3 regions of the Pantoea sp. CFCC18179 genome follow, and region 3 is predicted to be linked to each of the others. Evidence: predicted binding sites of a transcription regulator. Region 3 holds the regulator's gene; each other region holds the start of a gene.
The links. The regulator Fur, encoded in region 3, represses iron uptake genes when iron is present. The targets are predictions, from matches to a motif close to ATAATAATGAGAACNACTATCAA.
Positions count from the first base shown of each region.

Region 1: a site for Fur is predicted at 6,323-6,345, ahead of fepD (Fe(3+)-siderophore ABC transporter permease). Genes of this name have one in related genera too.
Region 2: a site for Fur is predicted at 3,668-3,690, ahead of fes (enterochelin esterase). Genes of this name have one in related genera too.

Region 1 is NZ_JBNBPM010000004.1:268,599-278,963, forward strand. Features, by position in the region: gene dhbA (2,3-dihydro-2,3-dihydroxybenzoate dehydrogenase) at 1-193, opposite strand, end outside; gene ACPUC7_RS10780 (isochorismatase family protein) at 190-1,044, opposite strand; gene ACPUC7_RS10785 ((2,3-dihydroxybenzoyl)adenylate synthase) at 1,063-2,679, opposite strand; gene ACPUC7_RS10790 (isochorismate synthase) at 2,690-3,871, opposite strand; gene fepB (Fe2+-enterobactin ABC transporter substrate-binding protein) at 4,048-5,013, shown strand; gene entS (enterobactin transporter EntS) at 5,008-6,252, opposite strand; gene fepD (Fe(3+)-siderophore ABC transporter permease) at 6,393-7,382, shown strand; gene fepG (iron-enterobactin ABC transporter permease) at 7,379-8,350, shown strand; gene ACPUC7_RS10815 (ATP-binding cassette domain-containing protein) at 8,347-9,144, shown strand; gene ACPUC7_RS10820 (enterobactin synthase subunit F) at 9,229-10,365, opposite strand, start outside.
Region 2 is NZ_JBNBPM010000004.1:279,336-289,700, forward strand. Features, by position in the region: gene ACPUC7_RS10820 (enterobactin synthase subunit F) at 1-2,403, opposite strand, end outside; gene fes (enterochelin esterase) at 2,388-3,617, opposite strand; gene ACPUC7_RS10830 (TonB-dependent siderophore receptor) at 3,874-6,141, shown strand; gene pmrB (two-component system sensor histidine kinase PmrB) at 6,148-7,209, opposite strand; gene pmrA (two-component system response regulator PmrA) at 7,206-7,868, opposite strand; gene dacB (serine-type D-Ala-D-Ala carboxypeptidase) at 7,868-9,301, opposite strand; gene greA (transcription elongation factor GreA) at 9,549-10,025, shown strand; gene yhbY (ribosome assembly RNA-binding protein YhbY) at 10,152-10,365, opposite strand, start outside.
Region 3 is NZ_JBNBPM010000005.1:142,582-152,946, reverse strand. Features, by position in the region: gene nagA (N-acetylglucosamine-6-phosphate deacetylase) at 1-604, opposite strand, end outside; gene nagB (glucosamine-6-phosphate deaminase) at 666-1,466, opposite strand; gene nagE (N-acetylglucosamine-specific PTS transporter subunit IIBC) at 1,798-3,822, shown strand; gene glnS (glutamine--tRNA ligase) at 3,975-5,642, shown strand; gene ACPUC7_RS11995 (hypothetical protein) at 5,878-6,273, shown strand; gene fur (ferric iron uptake transcriptional regulator) at 6,333-6,782, opposite strand; gene fldA (flavodoxin FldA) at 7,137-7,667, opposite strand; gene ybfE (LexA regulated protein) at 7,804-8,079, opposite strand; gene ybfF (esterase) at 8,245-9,009, opposite strand; gene seqA (replication initiation negative regulator SeqA) at 9,258-9,797, shown strand; gene pgm (phosphoglucomutase (alpha-D-glucose-1,6-bisphosphate-dependent)) at 9,822-10,365, shown strand, end outside.

The DNA.
Region 1 (10,365 bases), on a different contig from region 3:
CTTTGACTTCTGTCGCATTCGCCACATCCAAAACCTGGGTGGTAAAGGGGTAATCGGCCTGATCAAAACGCAGATCAAAGCCGATCACCTGCGCGCCAGCCTGATGGAAACTCAACGCAGTATGATAACCAATGCCTTTTCCCGCGCCGGTTACCCAAACAATCTTTCCACTGAAATCGAATGTCGTACTCATTTGGCTGGCACTCGTGAAAGCAGTGCCCACCAGCCATCAATGGTGGGATTTTTTGCCAGGCTAACGAAATCAATATCGTGGTGCACCTGACGCCAGCGCGCTGCCAGCGCCATCACACGCACTGAATCCAGGCCGTAATCAATCAGATTTTCATCATCTTCCGGCACCTCGTCATCTTCCAGCAGCGGCAGAATCAATGCGCGCAACGCGTCTTTGCTCAGCGGTAACGGCATTAGCTCATTGGTCATCACCACTTTGCCGCTGCGACCTGCGGTATACGTCAACGCCATCATGTGTTCTTCACGTGTGAAGTCGGCCAGCGCATCCGCCACCATAAATGGCTGGATGTTACGCATGAAGGCGTCAGTAGCGGTAGTCAGGCAGCCGATGTGTGCGTACACGCCGGTAATGATCAACTGATCGCGCCCCATTTCTTGCAGGATCGATTCCAGCGGCGAACGCACAAAGGCGCTGTAACGCCATTTGGTCAGCACCTGGTCGTCCTGATCCGGCGCGAGCGCATCCACGATCTTTTGCTGATCAGGATGTTTATTCAGTCCCGGTCCCCACATATCGTTGAGCAGTGCACGATCGGCATCGCTCTGCGCATTGGGCTGAGCGGTATAAAACACCGGAATGCCTTGTGCTTTGCAGTACGCACGCAGGCGCGCGATGTTTTCCACCACCTGCTTCACCAGCGGGCTGTCTTCGCCCCAAAAATTGAGGAAGTAAGCCTGCATATCGTGGATCAGCAACGCCGCCCGTTGCGGTTCAACTGTCCATTTCACCTTGTTGGTAGGCAGTTCGGTCGCCGCAGGCAGCGCATAAGCAGTGAGTTTTGGAATAGCCATTACAATCTCCGGAGCAGGTCAGGCTTGCGCTTGTTGATCGGCAAGCTGTTGGCGTAAACGTTTTTTATCCACCTTGCCGACGGGTGTCAGCGGCAGGGCATCTACGCAGGTAATACGATCGGGTAATTTGAACTCGGCCACGCCCAGTTCACGTAGATGGCGACGCAGCGCCACGGCTTTAATCGGTTGGCTGGCGACAATAAAGGCGCAGCTCTTTTCACCCATCAACTCATCATTCATTGATACCAGCGCGGCGTGGATGACATCAGGATGGCGCTGTAACAGATTCTCGATCTCTTCCGCCGCGATCTTCTCGCCGCCGCGGTTGATCTGATCCTTCTCGCGTCCTTGCACCGTGATGTAGCCTTGGGCGTTGATCTCAATCAGATCGCCGGAACAGTAGAAACCGTTGGCATCGAAGCTGGCGGCATTGTGTTCCGGGCTGTTGTAATAGCCGCGAAAGGTGTACGGGCCGCGCGTCATCAGGCGACCAATGCTGCCGGTCGGCAGCGCGTTGCCGTGTTCATCCGCCACCCAGACTTCATCATCCTCGGAAATGGGGCGACCTTGGGTGGTGAGGATGGTTTTCTCGTCATCGCCGAAGCGGGTGTAATTCACCAGACCTTCCGCCATGCCAAATACCTGCTGCAACTGGCAGCCAATCTCAGATTGAATGCGCGCCGCCAGCGTTTCACCTAACTTGGCACCGCCGACCTGAATGCGTTGCAGCGAAGCCAGCTGTTTATTGCTGCCCCATTCCTGAATCGCTTGCAGCCACAAACTGACCGCTGGCGGTACCAAACCGGTATCGGTGACCTGATGTTGCTCGATTAACGGGAAACACTGCGTAGCGCTCGGATCGGCAGCCAAAATCACTTGTCCACCGGCGTAAAACACGCCAAGCGAACCGGGTGAACTCATGGCGAAGTTATGCGGTGCGGGCAGGGCGATGAGATAGCGGGTTTCGGCAGTAATCTGGCAAATCTCATCGCTGGCGCGGATGCTGTAGTAATAGTCGTTATGGGTGCGTGGAATCAGTTTTGGCGTGCCGGTGCTGCCGCCGGACAACTGGAAAAAAGCCACTTCATCGGCAGCGGTTGGCGTGGCGTGGTAATCACCTGCCACTTCCGCCATCAAGGATTCCAGGGTGTTTTCTGGCTTATAGTCATTGCGCAGAATCACCTGTTGCAGCGCAGGCTGCGCTGCGCACAGCGTACTGATAAACGCATCATCCGCAAACAACGCGTGGCTGCGATCGGCGATCAATAATTTCGGTTTGATCTGCGCGGCATAAGCACTGAGTTCGGTGCGTTGATGGCTAAACAGCGCGAACACCGAGGCCACACCCAACTTGAACAGCGCAAACACCGTGATATAGAAATCAGCCACGTTGCCCAATTGTACCAATGCGGTATCGCCATTTTGCAGGCCGCGACGTTGCAATGCGGCGGCGAGGTTGCTGCTCAGTGTATCCATTTCGCGGTAGCTGATTTGGCGATCGCCATCAATTACGGCAATGGCATCGTTATGTTGATGGCGCGCCAGAATGTCGGTCATCGGCACGTCTAGCCAATAGCCTTTGTCACGATAGCGCGCAGCCAGATCATCCGGCCAGCGGGTATAGGGAATGCTCATGCGGTTTCCTTTATTGCAGTCCAAAAGCGCGCAACATGGTATCCAGCTTCACGCCGGTCTCGCGCCACTCAGATTCGGGTTGCGAGTCGGCCACAATGCCTGCACCCGCAAATAGACGCACACGCGAGCCGTGCACGGTGCCGCAACGAATCGTCACCACCCATTCGCCGTTACCTTCGCTATCGCACCAGCCGACGATGCCGCCAAACAACTGACGATCAAACGGTTCCAGCTGTTGAATCAACTGCTGTGCACGTTGATGTGGGAAACCGCTCAGCGCCGGCGTTGGATGCAACAAGCAGGCCAGTGACAGCGCATTTTCTGCTTCATCCCGTACTTCGCCGTCGATCTGCGTTGCCAAATGCCACAAGGTGGCGGTGGTGATTAACGATGGAATGGTCGGCACCGACAACACGCGGCTGCGTGTTTGCAGCGTGTCACGCATGGCATCGGTGACCAGCTTATGTTCGTGACGATCTTTGCCCGAACCCATCAACGATTCACCAGCGGCACGATCCTGCTGAGCATCGCGATGATCGCGACGTGCCGACCCGGCGAGTGGACAAGAACTGAAATCGCGCCCTTGCTTGCGCAGCATCAGCTCTGGGCTGGCACCAATCAGCGCACCGCCTTGTGGCAGCGGCAGATGGAAATGGTAGCTATTGGGGTTTTGCGCAATCACGCGTTGCATCAGCGCAGCGGTATCCACCGGCTGATCGGTAACGATATCCATCAAGCGCGACAGCACCACTTTGTCGAGGTCGCCGCGCTGCGTGGCAGCCACCGCATCCGCCACCATCTTGACGAACACATCGTGTTCCGGCACCGCAGCGCGTCGGCGTACCTGCGGCAAGTCGTTGAGATTGGCGGGCAGCGCATTTTGCAGGTCGGCGCGGTTAAACATCTGATGCGATTCAGGAATAAACAGCGCCGCTGGTTGGCTGACATCAAAGGGGATGGCGCCGACCAGAATCGGATTGGCGATGCCCTGTTTTTTTGCCGCCGCAAAGTGCTGACGCAACTGTTGTTGGAACTCACCGTGCAGCGAGGCAGCATCATTGACCGGCGCGGTAATCGTGGTATAGCAGCCTTGCGTCGCCAAACTGCGCCACGGCGAGGTAAACAGGAAGCCACGGCATAACGCGGAATAATCCTTCAGCCAGGCATTTTCAAACGTGGAAGATTCCACCATAATTTTCACCTATAAATGATAAGATTATTAAGAATGATTATCATTTTTATTATTGGCCTGTAACCTACGTCGATTGGGCAAACGTGTCAATCCATTCGCGGGATTTCCACCGCGTTTAAGCGTAATCGGGTACTCAAGCTGACCAGGGCAATATGCTAAAAAGTGGACCAAAACTTATGAATAAATGCGGCTTTTGGGGCATTGCAGCCCTATTGTGTGTTTTCCAGACTTTCACCAGCGTGGCGCATGCCGAGCAAGGTTGGCCGCGCACGCTGCAAGGTGCCAACGGAACCCTCACGCTAAACCAGGCGCCGCAGCGCATTGTTTCCACCAGCGTCACCTTAACCGGATCGCTGCTGGCGATTGATGCGCCGGTCATTGCGTCTGGCGCCACTGCGCCCAACAGCCGTTTGGCTGACGATCAGGGTTTCTTCCGCCAATGGAGCGATGTCGCTAAACAGCAGCAACTTAAGCGCCTTTACATCGGCGAACCCAACGCTGAAGCTGTGGCGGCTGAAGCGCCGGACCTGATTATCGTCAGCGCTACCGGCAACGATTCAGCGATCAAACTTGCCGATCAATTCTCTGCTATCGCGCCAACGCTGGTGGTCAATTACGACGACAAAAGCTGGCAGGATGTCGTTACGCTGTTAGGCAAAGCCACCGGTCACGAAGTGCAGGCAGCGCAGCGCATCAAAGCCTTCGACGATCGCGAAATGGCGCTGAAAAAAGCCATCTCGCTGCCACCGCAGCCGGTTTCCGCCATGGTGTGGAATGGCGACGGGCGCGCGGTCAATCTGTGGACCGCTGCATCGGCGCAGGGCAAGTTGCTGGAACAACTCGGCTTCACGCTGGCGAAGCCACCAGCTAGCGTGCAGCAGGGCCACAGCATGGGGCAGCGTAAAGACATCATTCAGCTATCGGGCGAAAACGTCGCCAGCGGACTGTCTGGTAAAACCTTCCTGCTGTTTGCCGCCGACGACAAAACCACGCAATCGGTGCTGAGTAATCCGTTCCTGGCACAAAACGCCGCGGTGCAGGGTAAGCAGGTTTACTCGCTGGGCGTGGATTCGTTCCGCCTCGATTACTACAGCGCCAGCAATTTGCTCGCGCGTCTAGAGAAACTGTTCGTTAAATCATGATGGCTGTTCCGCTAGCTCTGGCGGAGCGTAACGACGTAAGCGTCCCATCACCAACCACATCACGATGCCAAGCAGCGCCGCCGCGCAGCCAAACACAGCGGCGGCCTGCGCGGGCAGCAACCACGATCCCATCGCGCCAATTACCGCCGCACCCAACGCATCGCCGGTGACGTTCTGCGCGGTCCATAAGCTATTAATGCGGCCCAATAAATGGTCTGGCGTTAGCGCCTGAATCATGGCGTATTGCACCAGGCTATTGATGGCGCTGAAGTAGCCGAATGCCACTAAACACAGCAGCGCTAGCGGCAGATTGGGCATCAAACTGAACAAGCCGAGGGCGATAAATGCCGCTATTGCGCTGCTCAACACCAATTGGCCCGGACGCGCGGCGTGTTTCAGCTTGCCACTGGTGAATGCGCCGACAGCGGCTCCGAGCGGCACCGCGGCGTACATCAAACCAAGCTGGTCAGCGCTGACTGACCAATGTGGTGCTAATGAGGGATAAAGCACGCGCACCGCGCTGGCTAAAGTCACCAATGCGCCAATCAACGCCACCATGCCGACAATCGGGCTGGCAAACAGAAACTGCACGCCGGCCGCCAGCGATTTCAGTGGATGCTCGCGCGGCTGTGGCGGAGGCGGCAACGTCGGTAATTTCAGCAGGGTTAACACCGTCAGCAGCGTGCCAAACGCCGCCAGCGCGTAGTTCCAGGTCACGCCGCCGTGCGCAATCACCAGCCCGGCAATCGCGGGCGATAAAATTGAGCCGAAGCGTACCGTCAGCATGGTAATGGCACCGGCTTGCATGATGTTTTCCCGCCCAACCAACGCTGGAGTCGCCGCCAACAGCGCGGTAACGCCAATTGCGCCGAAAAAGCCATCCCAGAAACCGAGCAAATAGACGGCGATTAATGAGGGGTCTGGCAGCGCAGCGTTGATCGCCAGTGCAATAAAGCCTAAGCCGCAGGTGGAACGCGCTATCAGAATCAGCTTTTTACGTTCATGGCGATCAGCTAATACGCCGCCAACTAATAAGCCGATAAACATGCCAGACGCGGCTAATGTCACCGCCAATCCCACTAATAACGGCGAATTTGTCAGGTGCTGAATTTGTACCGGCACCGCCACGGCGAGCATGCCGAGCGCAACGATTGAGATAAAACGCGCAATAAATACCGCGCGAAAAGCCGGATGGGTTTTCAGCAGTGTGAGATCGATAAAGTGGGAGGATTTGTTCATGTCGTCGCCTTATTGCACCAATTTTCCTCATCATCCGCGAGGCGAGTCATGGTAACATAGCTAAACGCGAGTAATAACGATAACCATTATCAAATTGCGTTACCCAGGTAACGATGTTGAACATTGAAGGTTTAGACGCTATGCGCCAGTTCCGCGCATTGGCAGGTTCAGGGATTCTGCTAATGCTCCTTATCGCTCTCAGCCTGATGCTGGGGGCAAAATCGATACCGCTTCCCGATGTTTATCATTCGCTTACCACCTCCTGTCACAGTGCGGAATGTGTGATTGTGCGCGATGCGCGCCTGCCACGCACGCTAGCCGGTTTGCTGGCGGGCGTCGCGCTGGGCTTGGCTGGCGCATTGATGCAAAGCCTGACGCGCAACCCGCTGGCCGATCCCGGCATTCTGGGTATCAACGCCGGTGCCAGTTTCGCGGTGGTGATTGGCATTGCGCTATTTGGTGCTGACTCTCCAGCGGATTGGCTTGGTTTCGCCTTTGGCGGCGCGCTGCTGGCGTCATTGCTGGTGGCGATGACTGGTGCGATTGGCGGCGGGCGCGTTAATCCGGTGCGTCTGACGTTAGCGGGCGTGGCGTTGGGGGCGGTGCTGGAAGGATTAACCTCGGGTCTCTCGCTGCTCAATCCCGACATCTATGATCATTTGCGCTTCTGGCACAGCGGTTCGCTGGATATCCGCAATTTTGCCGTGTTACGCACCTTGTTCCCGGCAGTACTGGTCGGCAGCGTGCTGGCGATTTGTCTGTCGCAGGCGCTGAACAGTTTGAGCATGGGCGGCGACATGGCGACCGCGCTCGGCACGCGGGTGGCACGCACGCAACTGCTGGGATTGCTGGCCATTGCGTTGCTGTGCGGCGCAGCGACAGCCGCCGTTGGCCCGATAGCCTTTATAGGCTTGATGACGCCGCATTTTGCCCGCTGGTTGGTGGGCAACGATCATCGCTGGATGCTGCCTGCCACGGCGCTGATCACGCCCATTTTGTTGCTGGCGGCGGATATTATTGGCCGTTTGCTGGTGGCGGGCGAGTTGCGGGTTTCCATCGTCACCGCGATGCTTGGTGCGCCGATGCTGATTGTGCTGGTGCGGCGCAAATTAGGGCGAGGTGGCTTATGACGCGCCGCGCCGGGATACATGCATTATGGCTGTTGCTTGCCTGCGGCTGGCTGGCTTATCTGGCGATGACGCGCGGCGCGTTGCCGATCAGCGGCGAACAGATCTGGCAAATGCTGACTGGCGGAGGTGCCAGCAACGTCAAACTGATCGTGCTGGAATGGCGCTTACCGCGCGTGTTGATGGCATTGCTGATTGGCGCCGCGCTCGGTATCAGCGGGGCCATTTTCCAGTCGTTGCTGCGAAATCCGCTCGGCAGCCCAGATATTCTCGGCTTCAATACTGGCGCTTACAGCGGTGTGCTGGTGGCGCTGGTGCTGTTCAATCAAAGTATTACGGCGATGACCAGCGCGGCGCTAATCGGTGGCATCGCGACTGCGGCGTTGGTGTATCTGTTTGCTTGGCGTAACGGCGTGGAAACTTTCCGTCTGATCATTGTTGGCATCAGCGTGCGTGCGTTGCTAATGGCGTTGAATGCATGGCTGATTATCAGTGCATCGCTGGAATCGGCGCTGAGTGCCGGTTTATGGAGCGCCGGCTCGCTCAACGGCATTACGTGGGCGAAAACGCCAGCGGTGATTGTGGTGCTGTTGCTGGCATTGGCGCTGACGGCATTACTGGCGCGACGTATGCGTTTGCTGGAGATGGGCGACGATACAGCGTGCGCGCTCGGCGTGCCGGTGGAACGCAGCCGGATGTGGCTGATGCTGATTGGCGTGGTGTTAACCGCGGCTTCGACGGCGTTGGTCGGCCCGATTTCATTTGTTGCACTACTGGCACCGCAAATTGCCCGTCGTCTCGGCGGTGGATTGCCGCTGGCGGCACTGTGTGGTGCGCTGTTGCTGATCGCCGCGGACTTCGCCGCACAGCATCTGTTCTTGCCCTATCAATTGCCGGTCGGCGTGATTACCGTCAGCCTCGGCGGAATTTACTTGATTGCTTTACTGGTGCGGGAGGCGCGACGCCAATGATTGATATTCCTTCACGTCTGCGCGGCGATAACCTGACGCTGGGCTACGACAAAAAAGTGGTGGCAGAAAATCTGTCGGTGGCGATCCCCGAAGGTGAGCTAACGGTGATTATTGGCCCCAACGCCTGTGGTAAATCGACGCTGCTACGAACGCTAAGTCGTTTACACACGCCAATCAAAGGTGAAGTGCTGCTGGATGGCGAGGCGATTGCCCGTTATCCCACCAAAGAGGTGGCGCGGCGTCTGGGTTTGCTGCCGCAAAGTTCCAATGCTCCAGCGGGCATCAGCGTAACCGAGTTGGTGGCGCGTGGACGCTATCCGCATCAGGCGCTGTTTGGTCGTTGGCGTGAAGAGGATGAAATGGCGGTGCAGCAAGCGATGCAGGCAACCGGTGTGGCAGATTTGGCGCAGCAAGCTGTGGATACCTTATCGGGAGGGCAGCGCCAGCGCGTGTGGATTGCCATGGTGCTGGCGCAGCAAACGCCGTTGCTGCTGCTGGATGAGCCGACCACCTGGCTGGATATCACCCATCAAATTGAGCTGCTGGAGTTGATGCAGAAATTGAACCAGCAACATGGGCGCACGCTGGTGGTGGTGCTGCACGATCTCAATCACGCCTGTCGTTATGCTACGCATTTGATTGCGATGCGCGCTGGCAAGATTGTCGCTGAGGGGAAACCGGCGGAGATTGTTACGCCTGAGTTGATTGAGCAGGTGTATGGCTTACGCTGCGTGATTGTTGATGATCCGGTGGCGCATACGCCGATGATTGTGCCGTTGGGAAGCGGGCGCTAGGAAGGGAGGTCACCATAAATGGCTACCCTACAAAATTGCACCAAAACATCGTAGGGTCGCCATTTTTGGCGACCTTCTATCGAATTACCTCAATAACCGCTGCAACAACGGCCCAATCTGCTCGAACATTTGCGGTGAAATGATCTCCACGTGCGCACAATCCATCGGCCACACCTCCAGCTCATCAACATAAGGCGCCCAGGCGCGGCGCGCATCTTGCCCTGGCTGCTGCGTTTGCTCGGCGAGGAACAGCGTGGCGCGCCCGTTGAAACGCGCACTGCGCGCCGTGGCTAGCAGGCGTACGGAGCTGGCGTAATTGGCTTCAATGCTATCGAACATTGCGCGCATCTCTTCGCCGGCTTGATGACGTTGAGCAGCAATAAACTGTTCACGTTCGCGATTCACCTCTGCCAGCACCGCCGGATCCAGCACATTCTCACCGCGCTTTTCATCCCAGTTCTGCGTTTCTGGTGGCCACGTATCCAGCAGGCCTAAAAACGCCACTTCTTCGCCCGCTTCGGTCAACCGCGCTGCAATGCCTTGCGCCAGCGTGCCGCCAAGTGAATAGCCGAGGAAATAATACGGTCCGTGCGGCTGCACTTCGCGCAGGGTTTTTAGATGCGCCTCGCACACCTCATCCAGATGGGCACTTTGATTCAGCGGGCTATCGGTATTCGGTGATTGAATGCCGACCAGTGACCAACGCGTATCGAGATAGCGTTGCAGGATACTGAACTGCCAGGCAAAGCCGGAAGCGGGATGGAAGCAGAACAGCGTCGGTCCGTCACCTTGGCGCAGCGGCAGCAACGCTTCAAATCCAGCCTGCTGATGCGATTGTGCATCACCGAGTAACGTCGCCAGTTTTTCCACCGTTGATGCCACCATGATTTGCCCCACCGACACCGGCTGTTGCAGTTCACGACGCAATTGCGCGGCTAAACGCATCGCCAGCAATGAATGGCCGCCAAGGGCGAAAAAGTCATCCTGCGCACTGATGGTTTCACGCGCCAGCAGTTGGCAGAACGCCTTAGCTAACAGGGTTTCTAGCCCGGCATGCGGTGCGCGTCCAGCGTGAGTTGCAGGCGATTGCGGCAATGGCAGCGCTTTGCGATCCAACTTGCCATTGCTGCTGAGCGGGAACGCATCCAACTGCACAATCGCCACCGGCACCATGTGTGCAGGCAAGCGCTGCGCCAATGCATGGCGTAGCGCTTCACCATC
Region 2 (10,365 bases), on a different contig from region 3:
GCGGGCATCCAGAATGCGCAGACCGGTATTCCACACTGGGAAACCAATCGGCACGCTGGCACCTTCAACTGCGGCTAGCGCTTCGCCAAAGGCCGGATACCAGCTGACATCCACCGCGGCTTCAGTTGGGCCGTAAAGGTTGTGCAGCGGCACTTGCGTCAATGTTTCCCATTCGCGTGACAAGTCGGTTGGCAGCGCTTCACCGCTACAAAATACGTTACGCAGGCTAGCGCAGCAGGCAATCGCCGGTTGATCATCAAGCGCCGCCACAAAGGCCGCCAGCATCGAGGGTACGAAGTGCGTGGTGGTGACTTTGTAGCGGGCAAACAGTTGTTGCAGCGCTTCAGGATCGCGATGCGCTTCGGGCGGCGCCATCACCAATTGCGCGCCAACCAGCAGCGGCCAGAAGAATTCCCACACTGAAACATCGAAGCTGCTCGGGGTTTTCTGCAGAACCACATCATCGGCTTGCAGCGGATAGTGATCCTGCATCCACAGCAGGCGGTTGACGATGGCTTCATGGCCAACCAGCACGCCTTTTGGCCGTCCGGTCGAACCCGAGGTGTAAATGATGTAGGCGCCATCTTGTGGCGTCGGCGCGCTGGCGGGCGGCGTGGCGTTGAGGTTGCTGTACAGCGCATCAAAATGCTGTTGCTGCACCGCTGCAATGGCGTTAAAACGCGCGCTGAGTGCCGCGCAAGTGATCAGGGTTTTCGGTGTGGCATCTTCCAGCATTAGCTGTAAACGCTCATCCGGATAGCCGGTATCCAGCGGCAAATACGCAGCGCCGAGCGACACAATCGCCTGCAACGCCAGCGAAAGTTGCACCGAACGCGGCAGGGCAACCGCGACGATATCGCCACGCTGCACACCGGCAGCAGTAAGATCGGCTGCCAGTGCAAACACTTGCTGCTGCATTGCGCGATAGCTTAATTGATGATGTTCATCGGCCAATGCTGGCGCATCCGGCGTGCGTTCAGCTTGCTTAGCCAACAACGATGCTAACGTCTCCGGCGGCAGCGGATAGGCGGTTTGGTTGATGTCCGCGATCTGTGCATGCTCTTCATCGGTGAGTAGATCGAGCTCGCCGCACGGGCGTTGTGGCTGTTCGGCCAATTGTTCCAGCAACAGTGCAAAGCGGCTGGCATGGCGCTGCAAAGTGGCTTCGCTATAGCGCTCGGCATTGGCGAGCAACTCCAGTGTCAACTCGCCGTGTTCACTGATATAAATCGCGATTTCTAAGTCGCGCACCGGCCCGGAAGCCAGCTGGTGAGTGATGCCTTCGACGCCATTGAAATCAAGTTGATAATCAAACATCTTCAAATTGATCACTGGGCCATATAGCGGATCGCCATCGCCGAGACGCCCCAGATCGCGCTGCACCTGTTCCGCATCATAGCGCTGGTGGCGGCGCATCTTTTTCACTTCGCCCGCCAGTTGTGCGGCGAGCGCGCTGAGCGGTTGCGTCGGATCGTAATGCACCGCCATCGGCAGCACGTTGATCACCGGGCCGGTAGCACACAACGCCGCCGAGCCGATGCGGCGCATAAAGATAAAGCCCGCCGCAAAGTCGTTTTGACCGCTGAGACGCGCCAGCCACAGAGCGACCAACGCAAAAGCCAGATCGGCGGCGCTGGATTGCGGATGTTGCTGCGTCAGCGTGTGGAAGGTGGTGCGATCCAACGTGACGCTGTGGCGCAGCAAATCGGTGCTGGCATGTTGTCCAGCCAGCGGCAGTGGCGAAATCGAAGCCGGTGAGGGCAGCGCTGCGCCTTTGTCACGCCAGAATTGTCCGTCACGCGCATACGACGACGATTCGCGATAGCGCTGATACTCTTCAACCACTTCACTGAACGGAATAAACGGCGTTGGCTCGGCGGCTTGCTGGCGTAGCGCCGCGCTATACAAATTGGCGATGCGGCGTGTCAGCGCGGTAAAGCTGAAACCGTCTACCACCAAATGGTGATAACGCTGATACCAGAACCAATGTTGATCATCGAGACGGAACACGTGGTGATGCCACAGTTTTGCGCCGCTGAGTACGCGTAGATCGCCATTCATGTCGTCGCGCATCATGTTGCGCGCGGTGGTGGCGGCATCCATTTCGTCGCGCAGATCGATAATCTGCGGCGGATGAAAATTTTGTGGCTGTGACCACTGCACCGCTTCGCCTTCAATCTCGCCAAACGCCATGTTGAGCGTATCGGCTTCCTGCATGCCCGCGACGATGGCCTCAGCCAGCAAGGCGCTGTCGATCTCGCCACGCAATTCAACATAATGCGCTACCGCATAGGCGTTGTGGTGCGGCGTTAATTGATCGGCGATCCAGATGCCGGGCTGTGCCGCCACTAATGGCAGGGTTTGTTGGTCAGTCATATGAGGATTCATCAAAGATTCGGACATGGTTGCTCCGTTGTGCGCCACAGCGCTTGTAAGCCACTGAGCAGGCCGCCGCGCCAGCAGAGCGCGTCATGGCCGCCTTCTACCGGCAGGTAATTCACCTGATAACCGGCCGCGTGCAGTCGCTGTTGCAGCTGTTGATTGGCTTGCAAAATCAAGCCTTCGCGTTTGCCGGCTTCCAGCCAGAAACGCAGCGGATAACGCGGTGCGAGGCCGCTCTCCAGCGCCTGTAAAAGCCAGCCGTGCGGATTGCCGCGTTCCGGCCACCAGAAAGAACCAGAAAGGCTAAGCGCATTGCCGAAGATTTCCGGCCAGTGCAGCGCGGCAAAGACTGACGCGAGGCCGCCAAAACTTTGCCCGGCAACCACGGTGCTGTCGGCTTGCTGGCGATAGGGCGTGGAGCGGGCAATCTGCGGCAGCAATTCTTGCTGCACTGCTTGCCAGAATGGGGCATGGCACGGCAGTTCACGGCTGCGATGTTCGCGGTCAATGATGTCGATAAACACGTACACCGCGGGCGGCAACTGACCTTCATCAGTGAGCTGTTGCAACGGTCCAGCGATCGGCATGCTGTGCGCCCAAAATTGCCCATCGAGCAAAATTGCCAGCGGGCGCTGTGTAGCATCCGCTTCGCCGCTGGTGTAGATCCATACCTTGCGGCTATTGCCGAGAATCGCGCTATGCCACTCAATTTCCTGTAAAGGCATCGTCGGCGCGTTGCCGTTGTCGATCGCTTGCCAAATCTGTTGATCGGGTGCCTGCGGCAGATGCAGCGGCGATACGTTCATGCCACGACCGCCGGACCAGCCGCGCAGCGAATTGAGCGGGTCTGCTTGTGCTGTGGGGAATTTGTCGCGCCACCAGTTACGCAAATTGGCCATGTCCGCTTCGCCGGAAAAGTCCGTGGCTTGTTGATCGGGCATCAAGCAGTAGCTGCCGCGCCAATTGGCGGGCAGCGAGGTTTGCCAATACCACACGTTGGTACCGGAGACGCGCATCAACGATTGCGGTGGGCGGCGCTGGTGGTGATCGGTCACGCCGGTGATGTTGATCCATACGCGCTGCGTCGCCGATTGTCTTTCATCCCCCTGCGGGTCGCGCCAGAAGAAGGTGACCTGACACTGGCCATCTTCAGCTAACTCAATACGGGGAATGCCTTGGGATTGTTGCGCCTGCCACCAGGCTTCACTGCCGGTTACATCATTTCGCCAGGTCATAGGGCTGCCAGTTGCGGTTGTCGCGAAGATTTACATAAGCTTGATGGATAATACTATTGATAATTATTTGCATTTGCAATAGGGTGGCTGCGCTCAAAAGAGCACGCCTGTTCCGCCCAACACTTACCCATTCGGTAAGGTTGCGCTACGGATGGTTTGAAGGGTTTGGAACGCGGCGCGATATGGACAGGGATCTTCTTACCGGCTCGCCAGCTACGCATCCAACCGCTTCAACTGGCCATCCAGGAACGCAAAAATGAAAAATTATTCACGCTTATCATTAGCCATTCTGATTGAACTGGGGCTCAGCGCCTCACTGCTTTCCAGCAGCGTTTGGGCAGCAGACACTTCTTCCAGCAAGACTTCAGCCAGCAGCGAAACATCCTCCACCGACGGCGGCACGTTGATGGTTACTGCGCAGCAGCAAAACCTGCAAGCGCCGGGCGTCTCGACCATTACCGCCGACGAAATTAAAAAGCATCCGCCTGCACGCGATGTGTCGGAAATCATCCGTACTATGCCGGGCGTGAACCTAACCGGTAACTCGACCAGCGGCCAACGCGGCAATAATCGCCAGATCGATATTCGTGGTATGGGGCCGGAAAACACCTTGATCATGGTGGATGGCATGCCAATCACCAGCCGTAACTCGGTGCGTTTAGGCTGGCGTGGCGAGCGTGATACGCGTGGCGATACCAACTGGGTGCCGCCGGAGATGATCGATCATATCGACGTGATCCGCGGACCGGCCGCAGTGCGTTACGGTAACGGCGCGGCGGGCGGCGTGGTGAATATCATCACCAAAAAACAGACCGACCAGCAGTGGCACGGTTCGTGGAACACCTATTACAACGTGCCAGAACACAAGGCGGAAGGGGCGACCAAACGCACCAACTTCAGCCTCGAAGGTCCGCTGGGCGATGATTTCAATTTCCGTTTGTACGGCGGTTTAGCCAAAACCCAGGCCGATGCGTATGACATCAACGAAGGGCATGCGGCGGCGCGTACCGGCAGCTATGCGGGCAGTTATCCATCGGGTCGTGAAGGTTCGGTTAATAAAGATATCAATGCCTTACTCAGCTGGGCATTTGCGCCGATGCAAACGCTGGAGCTGCAAGCGGGTTACAGCCGCCAGGGCAACTTGTATGCTGGCGATACTCAAAACACCAACACCAGCGCGCTGGTGAAAAGTCTGTATGGCGATGAAACCAACCGCCTGTATCGTCAAAACGTGGCGCTGAAGTGGACCGGTGCATGGGACAACGGCGTGAGCACCAACACTTACGCGCGTTACGAGAAAACCCGTAACACCCGCATTAACGAAGGATTGGCGGGCGGTACCGAAGGTATCTTCTCCAATAGCGGTTTCAACACCATTCAATTGGATGATTTGCTGCTGCACAGCGAAGTCAGCATTCCGTTCGAATGGCTGATCAATCAAACCGCTACGCTGGGCACCGAATGGAACCAGCAGCAGATGAAAGATCCTTCATCGACGACTCAGGCAGCCAATTACGGTGCGGTGCCGGGCATCTCGAATACCGGTCGCAGCCCGTATTCACAGGCAGAAATCTTCTCGCTGTTTGCCGAAGACAATATGGAGCTGACCGACAGCACCATGCTGACGCCAAGCCTGCGTTTCGATCATCATTCGATTGTTGGCAACAACTGGAGCCCGTCGCTCAACCTGTCGCAAGGTTTGGGCGATGACTTCACGCTGAAGATGGGCATCGGACGTGCTTATAAAGCGCCAAGCCTGTATCAAACCAACCCGAACTATTTGCTGTACAGCAACGGCCAGGGTTGTGCCGCCAGCACCGGCGCGTGTTATCTGCAAGGCAACTCAGACCTGAAAGGCGAAAACAGCATCAACAAAGAAGTTGGGCTGGAGTGGAAGCATGAAGGTTATCAGGCGGGCTTGACCTGGTTCCGCAATGATTATCGCAACAAGATCGAAGCGGGTTATGCGCCATCGGGCAAAGCCTCAAATGGCACCACCGATATTTATAAATGGGAAAACGTACCGAAAGCGGTGGTGGAAGGGCTGGAAGGTACCGTAAACGTACCGTTCTCAGACAGCGTGACGTGGAATAACAACTTCACCTATATGCTGCAAAGCAAGAACAAAGAGACCGGCGATCGTTTATCGGTGATTCCTGAATACACGCTGAACTCGACACTGAGCTGGCAGGCGACGCAGGATCTGTCGCTGCAAACTACCTTGACCTGGTACGGCACGCAAACGCCGAAGAAGTATGATTACAAAGGTCAGCCGGTAACCGGCAGCGCGGCGGATAAAGTCAGCCCTTATTCAATAATCGGTATGAGCGGCACCTACGATATCAACAAGTACGCCAGCGTGACGTTGGGCATTGATAACCTGTTTGATAAGCGCCATTACCGTGAAGGCAATGCGCAAACCACCGGCAATGCGACGACCGGTGCCTATCTGTATGGCGCGGGAGCGAATACCTACAACGAATCAGGCCGTACCTATTACATGAGCCTGAATACCCACTTCTAACGGCATTTAGCCAATCAGTTGATGCGGTAACGTGCAGCGGGCAATCAGTCCGCTGCACTCTTCACGATTAATCAGTTCCAACTTGCCGCGATGCATCTGCACGATGCGCAGCACGATGTTCAAACCTAAGCCGCTGCCGCCATAACGTTGATCGCGCCGACGAAACGCCTGAGTTAACTCTTCAGCCGCCGAAGCATCAATGCCAGGCCCGTGATCCCATACTTCGATGATGGTTTGTTGCTTATCCTGCTGCATTTTCACCGTCACTTCGCTGCCTTCCGGGCTGTAGCGCGAGGCGTTTTCCAGCAAGTTGCGCAGCATCAAACGCAGTAACACCGCTTCGCCTTGCTGCGGCACATCTTTGCTCTGAGGCCAATGCAGCGTTTGCTGACGCTGCTGATACAGCTCGGCCATTTCCGGTATCAGCGGATGCATGATGTCTTTTTGCCACAACAATTGCTGGTAATGGCCGCCCGCCAGCGCTTGCCCGGCGCGTGATAGCATCAGCAACTGCTCAACGGTGTGCATCAACTGATCGATGCGTTCAATCAGCATTTCGCTTTGCGGCACATTTTGTTGATGCAGCAATTCAAGATGCAGGCGCAATCCTGCCAGCGGGGTGCGCAGTTCATGCGCCGCATCGGCGGTGAATAAGCGTTCTTGCTGGAGCGTGTGATCGAGTCGCGAGAAAAGTTGGTTGATCGACGACGTTACCGCCACGATCTCATCCATTTCAGAATAGATCGGCAGCGGTGTTAAATTATCGGCTGAACGATGTGCCAGGCTATCTTGCAGCGATCGCAGAGGACGGATGATCCAGTTGATCGCCCAGAATGACAGCAGCAAGGTCAGCGCGACCATCACAAGTGAAGGCAATAACAGCGAGGCGATGGCCTCACGAATTTCGCCTTCCACGCGTTCATTGCGCGCCTGCGCAGAGAGGGTTTCATTGACTAAAAAGCTGATCTGTTCGCGGCTTTCGTGCCATAGCCACACGGCGCTCATCACCTGACAGGTGAGGAGAATCAGCGCCAGCATGATCAGTAACCGCTGACGCATGCTGTTCATTCGCGAATTTCCAAACGGTAGCCGACGCCGCGCACGGTTTTGATACGATCTTTACCCAGTTTGCGGCGCAGATTGTGGACGTGAACTTCCAGTGTGTTGGATCCGGGATCGTCGTTCCAGCTATACAGATCTTGTTGCAAGGTTTCACGGTGCACGTTTTGACCCACGCGCATCAGCAAACGCGTCAACAGCGCGAACTCTTTCGGCGTGATTTCCAGCGGAATGCTTTCCAGCAACACCTGCTGCGAACTCAGGTTAAGCGTCAGATCGCCTTGTTGCAGCAGGTTATCGCTGTGACCTTGATAGCGACGAATCAGCGCCCGCACGCGTGCCTGTAACTCAACCAGTGCAAACGGCTTCACCAGATAATCATCGGCGCCGGCATCTAAACCATCGACGCGATCCTCGAGCGCATCGCGCGCCGTGAGAATCAATACCGGTACGGCGATGCCATCGCGGCGCCATTGACGCAGCAATGATGCACCATCACGATCCGGCAGACCCAGATCGAGCACGATCAAACTGTATTGGCCGCTGCGCAGCAACGCGTTGCTTTCCGCCGCGGTGGTGGCGCAGTCAATGGCGTAACCTTGCGCAGTTAACGCTTGCGCAAGGCCCGATTGCAACAGTGCATCATCTTCAACTATCAGCAGTTTCATTAGTTGTTCTTGTTGATATCCGTATAGAGGCGGCTTTCAAAACGTACCAGCGGAATGCGGCGCGTTTTCTGATCTTCCGGTGGCACAGCGTAACCGGACAGGAACTGCACGAAAGCCACGCGCGCGCCGCTCGAAGTAGTGATGAATCCAGCCAGATTATAGACGCCTTGCAGTGAACCGGTTTTCGCCGACACTTTACCATCCAATCCGGCTTCGTGCAGACCGCCGCGATATTGCAGCGTGCCGTTGTAACCGGCCAGCGGCAGCATCGAGATGTAGTCGAGCGTTGCATCGTTTTTGGCGATGTATTGCAGCACTTGCATCATGGTGTCCGGCGCGATCAAATCGTGACGCGACAAACCAGAACCATCAACCTGAATGCTGTTGCCGAGATCAACGCCGGCTTTTTCACGCAGGATACGTCGCACCGCATCAGAACCAGCACGGAAGGTGCCCGGTACGTTGAAATAGTGGTGGCCAATGGTGCGGAACACGGTATCGGCGATCATGTTGTCCGATTTTTTCAACATGGTGTGCAGCAAATTATGCAATGGCTGCGATTGCGTTGAAGCAAGCACCGTGCCCGGCGAGGTCACTTGCGACTGACGCACTAAATGCCCGCTGTAATCGATATCGGCGGCACGCAGCTCGGCTTTGAGAATCTCACCGGCCCACGCCGCACCATCTTGTACCGCAAACGCCAGCGGCAACGGCTCTGAACGTTGACGCATACAGCCGGTTAAGGTGTAGCGATTGAGTTCACCAGGCACGACATCCAGCTCGCAATATTGTCCATCGCCGCTGTTACGTCCAATGGTGCGCACCTGACTGAACATATGCGCCGGATAATAGGACGCGATGCGCACAAAGGCGTTTTCGCCCGGCGTATTGGCGCTGTACAGCGAAACTGAGAAGCAGTTTTTATCAACGATAGCCGCGCCCGGCGGTGCACTGAAGCATTGCGTTAAGTCATTCCACGGCCAACCCGGCGCCATGTCGTGGCTGGCAAATACGGAGGTGTCGACCACCAAATTGCCTTTGATATGGTTGATACCTTGCTTTTTCAGCGCGGCGACCATATTGCGTAGATCCTGGCGGCTTAAGGTTGGATCGCCGCCAAAGCGCGCCACCAAATCGCCATTCAGCGTGCCATCACTGATCGCGCCTTTGGTTTCCATGGTGGTCTGAAAACGGAAGTCAGGGCCGAGTTCCAGTAATGCTGCCAATGCCGTGACCACTTTCATGGTACTGGCCGGTAGCGCCATTTGTTTGCCGTGGTAATCGATGATCGGAGTGGATGCGCCGACTTTTTGTACCATCAGCGCCAGGTTTGCGCCGTCGGGCAAATACTGCATGTATTCTTCAACGGGAGCTGCTTGTGCCTGCAGCATAAACGCACAGGTTAGTCCGGTAACAAGTCGTGAAAATCGCATAATCTCGCGGTAACTAGCGGGTGAAGGCGTCAATACTACGTCCCCGGACGGTGCAAAGTAAACGATGACCCACAGGGAACTCTGGGGTAAAATACGTATCAAAATGCAAAACCGAACCTGACCCGGAAAGCTTTCCGGGTCAGGCTTCTTTTGCTTGTGAAAAGAGGTAACGCGCCGCAGAAGCTGTTTTCTGCTGTCACCGGTCAGGATGACGCCGTTAACCAGGATAGATGACGAGGAGCCAAAAATGAATCAGATTCCGATGACGTTGAAAGGCGCTGAGAAGCTGCGCGAAGAGCTGAACGAACTGAAATCCGTGAAGCGTCCGCGCATTATCGCCTCCATCGCCACAGCCCGTGAGCACGGCGATTTGAAAGAGAATGCCGAATATCATGCGGCTCGCGAGGAACAAGGTTTTTGCGAGGGTCGTATTCAGGAGATCGAAGCTAAGCTCTCTAATGCGCAAGTGATTGATGTTACTGCAATGCCGAAAACCGGCCGCGTGATTTTTGGCGCAACGGTGAGCGTGCTCAATCTGGATACGGATGAAGAGTTCACCTACCGCATCGTGGGTGACGATGAAGCTGACTTCAAGCAGAACCTGATTTCAGTGAATTCGCCGATGGCGCGTGGTTTGATCGGTAAAGAAGCCGATGATATTGCTATCGTGAATACGCCTGGCGGGAAAGTGGAATATGAAGTCCTGAAGGTGGAATACCTTTAAGATATTGCTACGCTTTGAAATATGTCGCTGCATATTGTAAAGAAAGGAAAAAGGCCGCATTGCGGCCTTTTATCCCATGCAGGAGCGTGGCACTTTCTTTGCCCGTCGCCGCCTTTAAAGGCATGATTAACGCGGAAGAGTGATTTTGCGCTCTTTAGCAGGGCGATACAGCACCAGCGTGTTGCCGATGACCTGTACGTTGCTTGCTTTGGTTTCACGTACGATTGCGTCAACGATCAGCTGCTTGGTTTCACGATCTTCCGAGGCAATTTTTACCTTGATCAATTCGTGATGCTCGAGCGCCAGTTCGATTTCGGCGAGCACGCCTTCGGTCAAGCCA
Region 3 (10,365 bases):
CTTCATAAGTGGCATTTGAATGGCCTGCGGAAACGATGATTCCCGCGTCACGTAGTTTGCGAATCACCTCGCTGCCTGCATTTTCCGGCGCTAAGGTGATTTTGGTGATGACATCGGCGTTGGCGCACAGGAAATCCACCAGTTCAGCGTCTGGCAGACGAATCAATTCCGGATTGTGCGTGCCTTTTTTCGCCTTGTTCAGCCATGGACCTTCAAGATGCAGGCCCAATGCCTGATTCTGATGCTTCGCCAGGTAGGCGCGCATGGTTTCTACCGCGCGCTTCATCAGTTCATCGGTGCTGGTGATCAGCGTCGGTAAATAGCTGGTGCAGCCCGATTTTTCGTTGGCGCGTTGCATGATTTCGAGGGTTTCAACGCTGATTGCATTGATGTCGTCATTAAATTGCACGCCACCGCAGCCGTTGAGCTGTAAATCGATAAAACCAGGAGCGATAAACGCACCAGCTACATCCTGCTGTGCGATTGCCGCGTCCAGGCTATCACGCGGACACACGCGCTCAATCAGGCCATTTGCAATGACGACAGCATGATTGTCCAGAATTTCATGACCGGTAAAAATCCGGCCGTTAACTAATGCGTACATCGTTTTTCTCTCCCGGCTAAGCCTGCTGCCTAACTAGCAGCAGGTTTTCTACAACGTGTTGTTACACACCCTTCATATTTTCCGCTTCCATTTCGCGGAAATATTTCACGGTTTTCACTTTCAGTTCCATGGTGGCTGGCTCATCACACACCACAACGGATTTTGCATGCAATTGCAGGCAGCTAATGGTCCACATGTGATTCACGTTACCTTCAACCGCCGCTTGCAGCGCCTGCGCTTTCAAATGACCTGTCACCAAAATCATCACTTCTTCCGCATCCAGCAGGGTGCCCACGCCAACGGTCAGCGCATATTTCGGCACCTGATCAACATCGCCATTAAAGAAGCGTGAGTTGGCGATGCGCGTATCGTGCGTCAGGGTTTTGATGCGGGTACGGGATGAGAGTGAAGAAGCTGGTTCGTTGAAGGCGATATGACCATCGTTGCCTACGCCACCCATGAACAGGTTAATTTTTCCATAGGCGCGCATCTTCTCTTCGTATTGACGACATTCTGCGTCAATATCTTCGGCATTGCCATTCAGAAGATTGATGTTTTGCTCTTGAATATCAACGTGATCGAAGAAGTTACGGTACATGAAGCTGTGATAGCTTTCCGGATGCTCTTTCGGCAGGCCAACATACTCATCCATGTTGAAGGTGACAACATGCTTGAAACTAACCTGGCCCGCTTTGTGCATGTCAATCAGGTGCTTGTAAGCTTCCAGTGGCGTGCCACCGGTTGGCAGACCCAGCACGAAAGGACGTTCTGCGCTAGGCTTAAACGCGTTAATGCGGTTAACAATATGGCGTGCAGCCCATTTACCCACTTGGGTAGTTGTGGCTAAAGGGATCAGTCTCATGTCTTCACCTCAATTAAGATTGGAAATGTGGAGTTGCGGTTTTCTGCCCTTAAGCGTAATGCGTTTAAGCTTAGCCATCCGGGAAAAGTGCGACTCGATATTTTTCATCATAAAATAAGTTTGTGGTGCTGGCTAGCATTTCGCATTCCCAAACCACCATTTTGGTGATTAAAGTCACAGTTGTAGTGGTTTTAATTTGCGAGGCGAATTAATTTGTCTTTACACTGCGCATCGTGGTGAAAAGTGTCATCAAGGTACCGGGCGACGGGATAATAAAATCAACTCGCGCCACGGCAAAACGCCAGTCTCATAGGGGGAGAATAAGGTGAGTATTTTAGGATATCTGCAAAAGGTCGGCCGCGCACTGATGGTGCCGGTAGCGACTCTGCCGGCAGCGGCAATCTTGATGGGTGTCGGGTATTGGATTGATCCAGATAGCTGGGGTGCAGGTAATGCGCTGGCAGCACTGTTAATCAAATCGGGCTCGGCGATCATCGAAAATATGTCCGTGCTGTTTGCCATTGGTGTGGCTTACGGTATGTCAAAAGATAAAGACGGTGCTGCTGCATTAACCGGCTTCGTCGGCTTCCTGGTGGTGACCACACTGTGTTCACCGGCTGCGGTTGCGATGATTCAGAAAATGCCGGTTGAGCAAGTGCCTGCCGCGTTCGGAAAAATCAATAACCAGTTCGTGGGTATTCTGGTCGGTATTCTCTCCGCAGAAGTGTATAACCGCTTCAGTCACGTTGAGCTGCCAAAAGCGCTGTCGTTCTTCAGCGGCCGCCGTTTGGTGCCGATTCTGGTCTCCTTCCTGATGATCCTGGTGGCGTTCATCTTGATGTATATCTGGCCGATCATCTTTGGTGGCCTGGTTAACTTCGGTGAACACATTCAGAAGCTGGGTTCTGTCGGCGCAGGCGTGTATGCCTTCTTTAACCGCTTGCTGATCCCGGTTGGTCTGCATCACGCGTTGAACTCGGTATTCTGGTTCGACGTAGCGGGCATCAATGATATTCCTAAATTCCTTGGCGGTGCGCAGTCTATCGCTGATGGTTCTGGTATCCCGGGTATCACCGGTCGTTATCAGGCTGGCTTCTTCCCAATCATGATGTTTGGTCTGCCTGGCGCTGCGCTGGCAATCTACCACTGTGCGCGTCCAGAAAACCGCGCCAAAGTGGGCGGTATTATGTTGGCTGCGGCCTTTGCTGCCTTCTTTACCGGTATTACTGAACCGCTGGAATTCTCCTTCATGTTCGTGGCGCCGGTGCTGTATGTGATTCACGCTGCGTTAACCGGTCTGTCCGTGTTCATCGCGGCAAGCATGCAGTGGATTGCGGGCTTCGGCTTCAGCGCCGGTTTGGTGGATATGGTGCTGTCAACGCGTAACCCGCTGGCAGTGCATTGGTGGATGCTGATCCCACAAGGTTTAGTGTTCTTCGTTATCTATTATGTGGTGTTCCGTTTCACCATCAAAAAATTCAACCTGATGACACCGGGTCGCGAACTCTCTGCGGGCGATGAAACTGACGGTTATGACGTTAATGTTGATAACAGCGGCAATGGCGAAAGCCAAACTGAATCGCTGGCACGTCGTTACATCGCTGCGATCGGTGGTTCAGACAACCTGACTCACATCGATGCTTGTATCACTCGTCTGCGTTTGAATGTAAATGACTCTGCGCTGGTCAATGAAGGTGTTGCCAAACGCCTAGGCGCTTCAGGTGTGATTCGTCTGAACAAGCAAAGTGTGCAGGTGATCGTCGGTACTCAGGCTGAAAGCATTGCTACTGCAATGAAAACGGTTCTGAGCAAAGGCCCAGTTGCCGCCTCGGCAGCAGCGCCAGCCGTAGCTCCGGTAGCAGCAAAACCACAGGCAGTGCTGAATAGCGAAAAAGCCGTTATCGCAACATTGTTGGCTCCGGTCACCGGTGAAGTGGTAGCGCTGGAAAATGTGCCTGATGAAGCTTTTGCCAGCAAAGCGGTCGGCGATGGTTTAGCCATCAAGCCAACCGATAAAATCGTGGTGGCACCAACTGCCGGTACCGTGGTGAAAATCTTCAACACTAACCATGCTTTCTGCCTCGAAGCAGAAAATGGTGTCGAGATCGTGGTTCACATGGGTCTGGATACCGTGGCGCTGGAAGGTAAAGGCTTCACGCGTCTGGTAGAAGAGGGCGCAGTCGTAACCGCAGGTCAGCCAATCCTGGAAATGGATTTGGATTTCCTCAACGCTAATGCGCGCTCAATGATCAGCCCGGTTGTGGTTAGCAACAGCGATGATTTCGCCGGTCTGAATTTACTGGCCAGCGGTTCAGTAGTGGCAGGTCAAACCCCGTTGTATGAGGTTAAAGGCTAAGTCCTTGTGATTGACCCAGAAGGCAGGAAGCAATTCCTGCCTTTTTTGTTTTAAAACGACCAACAAACGGTTGTTTCCCTCCTGCGCTTTGTGGATCATACTCCGTTACTTCGTGGTACAAATCACCCGTTATAGTTTTTGAGGATTTTGAGATGAGTGAGGCTGAAGCCCGCCCAACGAACTTTATTCGTCAGATCATCGACGAAGATTTGGCGAGCGGTAAGCACAACAGTGTGCATACCCGTTTCCCGCCTGAGCCCAATGGTTACCTGCATATTGGCCATGCGAAATCTATCTGCCTGAACTTTGGTATTGCGCAAGACTACCAAGGCCAGTGCAATCTGCGTTTCGACGATACCAACCCAGTGAAAGAAGATCTGGAGTTTGTCGAATCCATCAAGCGTGACGTGCAATGGCTGGGCTTTGAGTGGAGCGGCAACATTCGTTACTCCTCAGACTATTTCGATCAACTGTTCAACTATGCGGTTGAGCTGATCAACAAAGGATTGGCTTACGTTGATGAACTGTCTGCTGACGAAATCCGTGAATATCGCGGTTCGTTGACTGCACCGGGCAAAAATAGCCCGTATCGCGATCGCAGCGTGGAAGAGAACTTAGCGCTGTTCCAGAAGATGCGCGATGGCGGCTTCGAAGAAGGTAAAGCCTGCTTGCGTGCCAAAATCGACATGGCTTCCAGCTTTATCGTGATGCGCGATCCGGTGCTGTATCGCATTAAGTTTGCCGATCATCATCAGACGGGCAGCAAATGGTGCATCTATCCGATGTACGATTTCACCCACTGCATTTCGGATGCGATTGAAGGCATTACGCATTCACTGTGCACCTTGGAATTCCAGGACAACCGTCGCCTGTACGATTGGGTGTTGGATAACATCACTATTCCAGTGCATCCGCGCCAGTACGAATTCTCGCGCCTGAATCTGGAATACGCGGTGATGTCTAAGCGTAAACTGACGCAGTTGGTGAGCGAGAAGGTTGTTGAAGGTTGGGACGATCCACGCATGCTGACTGTTTCCGGTCTGCGCCGTCGTGGTTACAGCGCGGCTTCAATCCGTGAATTCTGCCGCCGCATTGGTGTGACCAAGCAGGACAATATCGTTGAGATGGCGTCTTTGGAATCATGCATTCGTGACGATCTCAATGAGAACGCGCCGCGCGCCATGGCGGTAATGGATCCGTTGAAGGTGGTGATTGAAAACCTGCCAGCGGGTCACGAAGAGATCCTCACCATGCCGAATCACCCAAGCAATCCGGAGATGGGCACGCGTGAAGTGCCATTCAGCCGTGAAGTGTGGATTGATCGCGCTGACTTCCGTGAAGAAGCCAACAAACAATACAAACGTTTGGTGCTGGGTAAAGAAGTGCGTCTACGTAATGCCTACGTGATTCGTGCCGAGCGAGTGGCGAAGGATGAAGAAGGCAACATCACCTGCATTTACTGCACCTGTGATGTGGATACCTTGAGCAAGGATCCGGCGGATGGCCGCAAAGTGAAAGGTGTGATCCATTGGGTTTCCGCTATTCATGCACTGCCAGCAGAATTCCGCCTGTACGATCGTCTGTTCAGCGTGCCAAATCCTGGAGCGGCGGAGGACTTCCTCACCACCATCAACCCAGCTTCACTGGAAATCAAGCAGGGCTTCGTTGAGCCAGGTTTGCGTGAAGCTGCGCCAATGGCAGCGTATCAGTTTGAACGCGAAGGCTATTTCTGTTCTGACAGCGTCTACTCGCAGCCATCCAAATTGGTATTCAACCGTACCGTTGGCCTGCGTGATACCTGGGCAAAAATCGGCGATTAATTGTTTTTGTTTCTAGCACCATAAGATAACGAAAGGGCGAGCAATCGCCCTTTTTTATTGCCTGCATTTGGCCTCAAACAACCATTTATGCTGATTCGCTAATAATGTGCTAATTGCCTTTCTTGCGACTATTCTGACTTTAGCAAAATTAATCCATTTGCCAGTGTGAAAAACTTTTTTTCAGGTAGGCTATGCGCTCTCAGACGTTGCTCCGCGGGTTATCGAAGGAAGAAAAATGACAAGTCTCGCTCTGGAAGCCAAACACAGCGTGGTGGTTTTACATCAGCTTATCGAACGTATTTTTAACCAGGCAGAAGGTAGCGATGACAGCATTGATCTGTTTTTATCGCACTTTCATCCCGAATTTAAAATGGTGACGCCGCAAGGCAAACAGATGGACATCCATGAAATGGAAACGCTGTTTCGCCAGTTGCATGGTCAACGCGAAGGGATGCGCATTGCCACCAGCGAGCATGCCATCATTTCGCAGCAAAGCCAGGAAGTGACAATTCAGTATCGTGAATTGCAGATGATGAATGGCGTCAATCAAACTCGCATCTCATTGGCGGTGCTGGATTGCAGCACGCCGATTCCGCGTTGGCGCTATCTGCAAGAAACCTTCGTTGCCTAATTCAGACGTAAAAAAACCGGCTTAAGCGCCGGTTTTTTTATACTGCATAGCACACTCGATTATTTATCGTGGAGCGTATCGTCTTCGCGGCAGTCTCCCAGAGCACAGTGACCATACAAGTACAGGCTGTGGTTGCTGAGCTTGATACCGTGGCGAGTGGCAATTTCACGCTGACGCGTTTCGATTGATTCATCGCTGAATTCGATAACCTTGCCACAATCCAGGCAAATCAGGTGATCGTGATGATGCTGCTGAGTCAGTTCAAATACGGATTTACCGCCTTCGAAGTTATGACGGGTTACGATGCCCGCGTCGTCAAACTGGTTAAGAACGCGATATACCGTTGCCAGGCCAATCTCTTCGCCCATATCGATCAGGCGTTTATACAAATCTTCCGCACTGACGTGATGGGACTCGGGTCCGGGTCCCTGAAGCACTTCCAGAATTTTCAGTCTGGGGAGAGTGACTTTCAGGCCAGCCTTCTTCAATGCGGAGTTGTTGTCAGTCATGCGGATATTGTCCTGTTACTTTGCTAGTCACTTACGGCGCAGGGGCCTTGAATGTTTAGGTCAACGCGCATTCTCATTTGCGTCTCATTATAGAACTCAAGCAGTGAAATGAAAACCAAGGCAACGTCCTTAATCACCATTAGCGGTAAGGATAATGTCTCTAACGTCTTCAAGACGTTTGGTTTTTGGATTCCATTTCACTCAGCCTCATTCTACTGCCAGAGGAATAAGCGGATGACCATTGCGGGTATTCTACAGATTTGCGGGGAAAAGTTAAAAAACCGTAGCTATTATTTTTATAGGAAATTCCGTTGCCCGATGTGAGTCAGCGCCCACATCGGGAAGAGAAGGGAATTAGGCTTCGATAATCTCTTTCAATTGCAATTCGTCAAAGATTTGCTTCACCCACTTCTCAACACGGTCGTTGGTCAACTCTGGCTGACGATCTTCGTCAATCGCCAGGCCGAGGAAGTGTTTGTCATCCGCCAAACCTTTCGACGCTTCGAAATGATAGCCTTCGGTTGGCCAGTGACCGACGATCACCGCGCCGTTTGGCTCAATGATGTCGCGAATGGTGCCCATCGCATCACAGAAGTACTCGGCGTAATCTTCCTGATCGCCACAGCCAAACAGCGCAACCAATTTGCCGTTGAAGTCGATCTCTTCCAGCGTCGGGAAGAAATCATCCCAATCGCACTGCGCTTCGCCGTAATACCAGGTTGGAATGCCCAGCAGCAGGATATCGAAGGCATCGAGATCTTCTTTGGCGCTCTTAGCAATGTCATGCACTTCGGCGACATCTTTACCCAGTTGTTTCTGGATCATTTTTGCAATGTTTTCAGTGTTGCCGGTATCGCTGCCGAAGAAAATGCCTACGATTGCCATGAGTTAGGTAGCCTCTTAAATCCTGAGTGTGGAAGTCAGTCAATTGACTGCACAGATATGCGAATAATAGCAGACCGGGAAAAAGCGCGGAACTTGTAAAGCCACGACATTTGTTCCTGCGTGCGGTCTGCGCGCGTTACGACAGTTTGAGCTGCGCCAGCAGCATTTGTTCAATCAATTCGCTGCGGCTGATGTTTTGCTGGTCGGCCAGCGTGCTCAGCGCATCAACCGCCTCGCTGGACATTTTCAGCTCGACACGACGCAGCCCACGCACTTTATCGCGCTTGAGCTGATTACGTTTGTTGATACGCAATTGTTCATCGCGCGTCAGCGGGCTGGTTTTCGGGCGACCAGGACGCCGCTCGTCTGCGAAGAGATCAAGCGTTGTACGGTCTGTTTGTTCTTTTGCCATGGTTTGTAAAACTGAGTGGGCGCGAACGGCGGAAAGGCGCTGCGCGATTAAAACATTATCGGCCCGACCGCGGCGAAAATATCCGCGGCAAATTTTTAGCGCGACATCATACTCCAGCGCCTTCCCTGACGCCAACCCTAAAGCATAGACAGCAAGCTTTTGCTTTTACAGGTTAAAAAAACGTCGAACCGCGCGCAAAACCGCATCAGGTTTCTCGGCGTGCACCCAATGTCCCGCGCCGCTGATCACATGTGCGTGCGCTTGCGGGAACTGGCGAAGCAGGGCGTCGCGATGCTGATTATCCAGATACGGCGAATCGCCACCGCGAATAAACAACGCCGGATGCGGCCAGGCCGGGACCTCTTGCCAGCCTGAAATGGTGCTGTAGTTGTCCCATAACACCGGTACATTGAAGCGCCATTCGCCATCGGCGAACGATTTCAGGATGAACTGGATTACACCTTCTTCAGCAATATGCTGGCGCATCACTTCAGCGGCTTCACTGCGACGCGTTACGCCCGCCGCGCTCACTGCGCGAATGGCGGCAAAAATTTCATCGTGGCGACGGGTTTGATAATCGACGGGTGCGATATCGATCATTACCATTTTTTCAATGCGTTGCGGGGCAATCGCGCTGAGCGCCATGGCGATCTTGCCGCCCATCGAATGGCCGATCACGCCAGCACGCTCAATATTGTGCGCATCCAGCGTCTCAACGATATCTTGCGCCATGGCGGCGTAATTCATCACTTCACTACGTTCAGATAAACCGTGGTTGCGAACATCAACTTGCAACGTCGGGCGTGCATCGCGCACACCGCGTGCCAGCACGCCAAGGTTATCAAGGCTGCCGAAAAGGCCATGAATTAACAGAATCGGCGTGGCATTTGCGGGAGATTGTTCAGTTTGCAGACGGGCGTTCAAAATCATGGCTAAAGTTCTTACGGTTGTGACCTTGGCTTAGGTTATCATGGATTCACCTGTCCAGCAGTCAGGCCGGTGGGCATTAGGGCATATTCCGACTTTTGCCCGGAAACGTTGCCAACGCTATCGGCTGCCACGGATTTAACTTTATAATCCTTATGTTAGAGCCCGCTCACGTTTTGCACAGCTGAATTTTGCTAAAGCCGTTGCATTAATGCGTGGTTCTGTCATTTGCCAGAATCGTACGGAAAAAGATGAAAACGATTGAAGTTGACGAAGAACTCTACCGTTATATTGCCAGCCACACGCAGCACATTGGTGAAAGCGCCTCTGATATTTTGCGCCGCATGTTGAAGTTCACCGCCGGTCAAAGCGCACCAGCTGCGCCTGCCGTGGGTGCATCAGTGAAAGAAGCACAACCTGCCAGCCGTGAAGCGCGTCCTCAGGATCGCGTGCGTGCGGTGCGTGAACTGCTGCTTTCCGATGAATATGCCGAGCAGAATAAGGCGGTTAACCGCTTCATGCTGGTATTGTCAACGCTCTATCGTCTTGATCCAGCAGCATTTGCTGAAGCCACTGCCTCGTTGCAGGGCCGCACCCGCGTTTACTTTGCGGGTGATGAGCATACGCTGCTGCAAAATGGCACCCATACCAAGCCGAAGCATGTTCCCGGCACGCCGTACTGGGTGATCACCAATACCAATACAGGTCGCAAATGCAGCATGGTGGAACACATCATGTTGGCTATGCAGTTCCCTCAGGAACTGACAGAGAAAGTTCGCGGCACCATTTAACTGAAGCGTCAGGGAGAAGCGCCAATGGCCAATCACCCCCGTGCTGGGCAGCCTGCTCAGCAGAGCGATTTGATTAACGTTGCACAATTAACCTCGCAGTATTACGTCCTGAAGCCCGATGTGGCCAATGCGGATCATGCGGTGAAATTTGGCACTTCAGGCCACCGCGGCAGCGCGGGACGCCAAAGCTTCAACGAACAGCACATTTTGGCGATTGCGCAGGCGATTGCTGAAGAGCGCAAAAAGAATGGCATCACCGGCCCGTGCTACGTTGGTAAAGACACGCACGCGCTGTCTGAACCGGCGATTCTGTCAGTGCTGGAAGTATTGGCGGCGAACGGTGTTGATGTGATTGTGCAGCAGGACAACGGTTACACGCCAACGCCTGCAATCTCAAACGCCATTCTTGAGCACAACAAACGCGGTGGCGCGCAGGCGGACGGCATCGTGATCACGCCTTCGCACAACCCACCGGAAGATGGCGGGATTAAATACAATCCGCCAAACGGTGGTCCAGCAGATACCAACGTGACCAAAGTGGTAGAAGATCGCGCTAACCAACTGATCA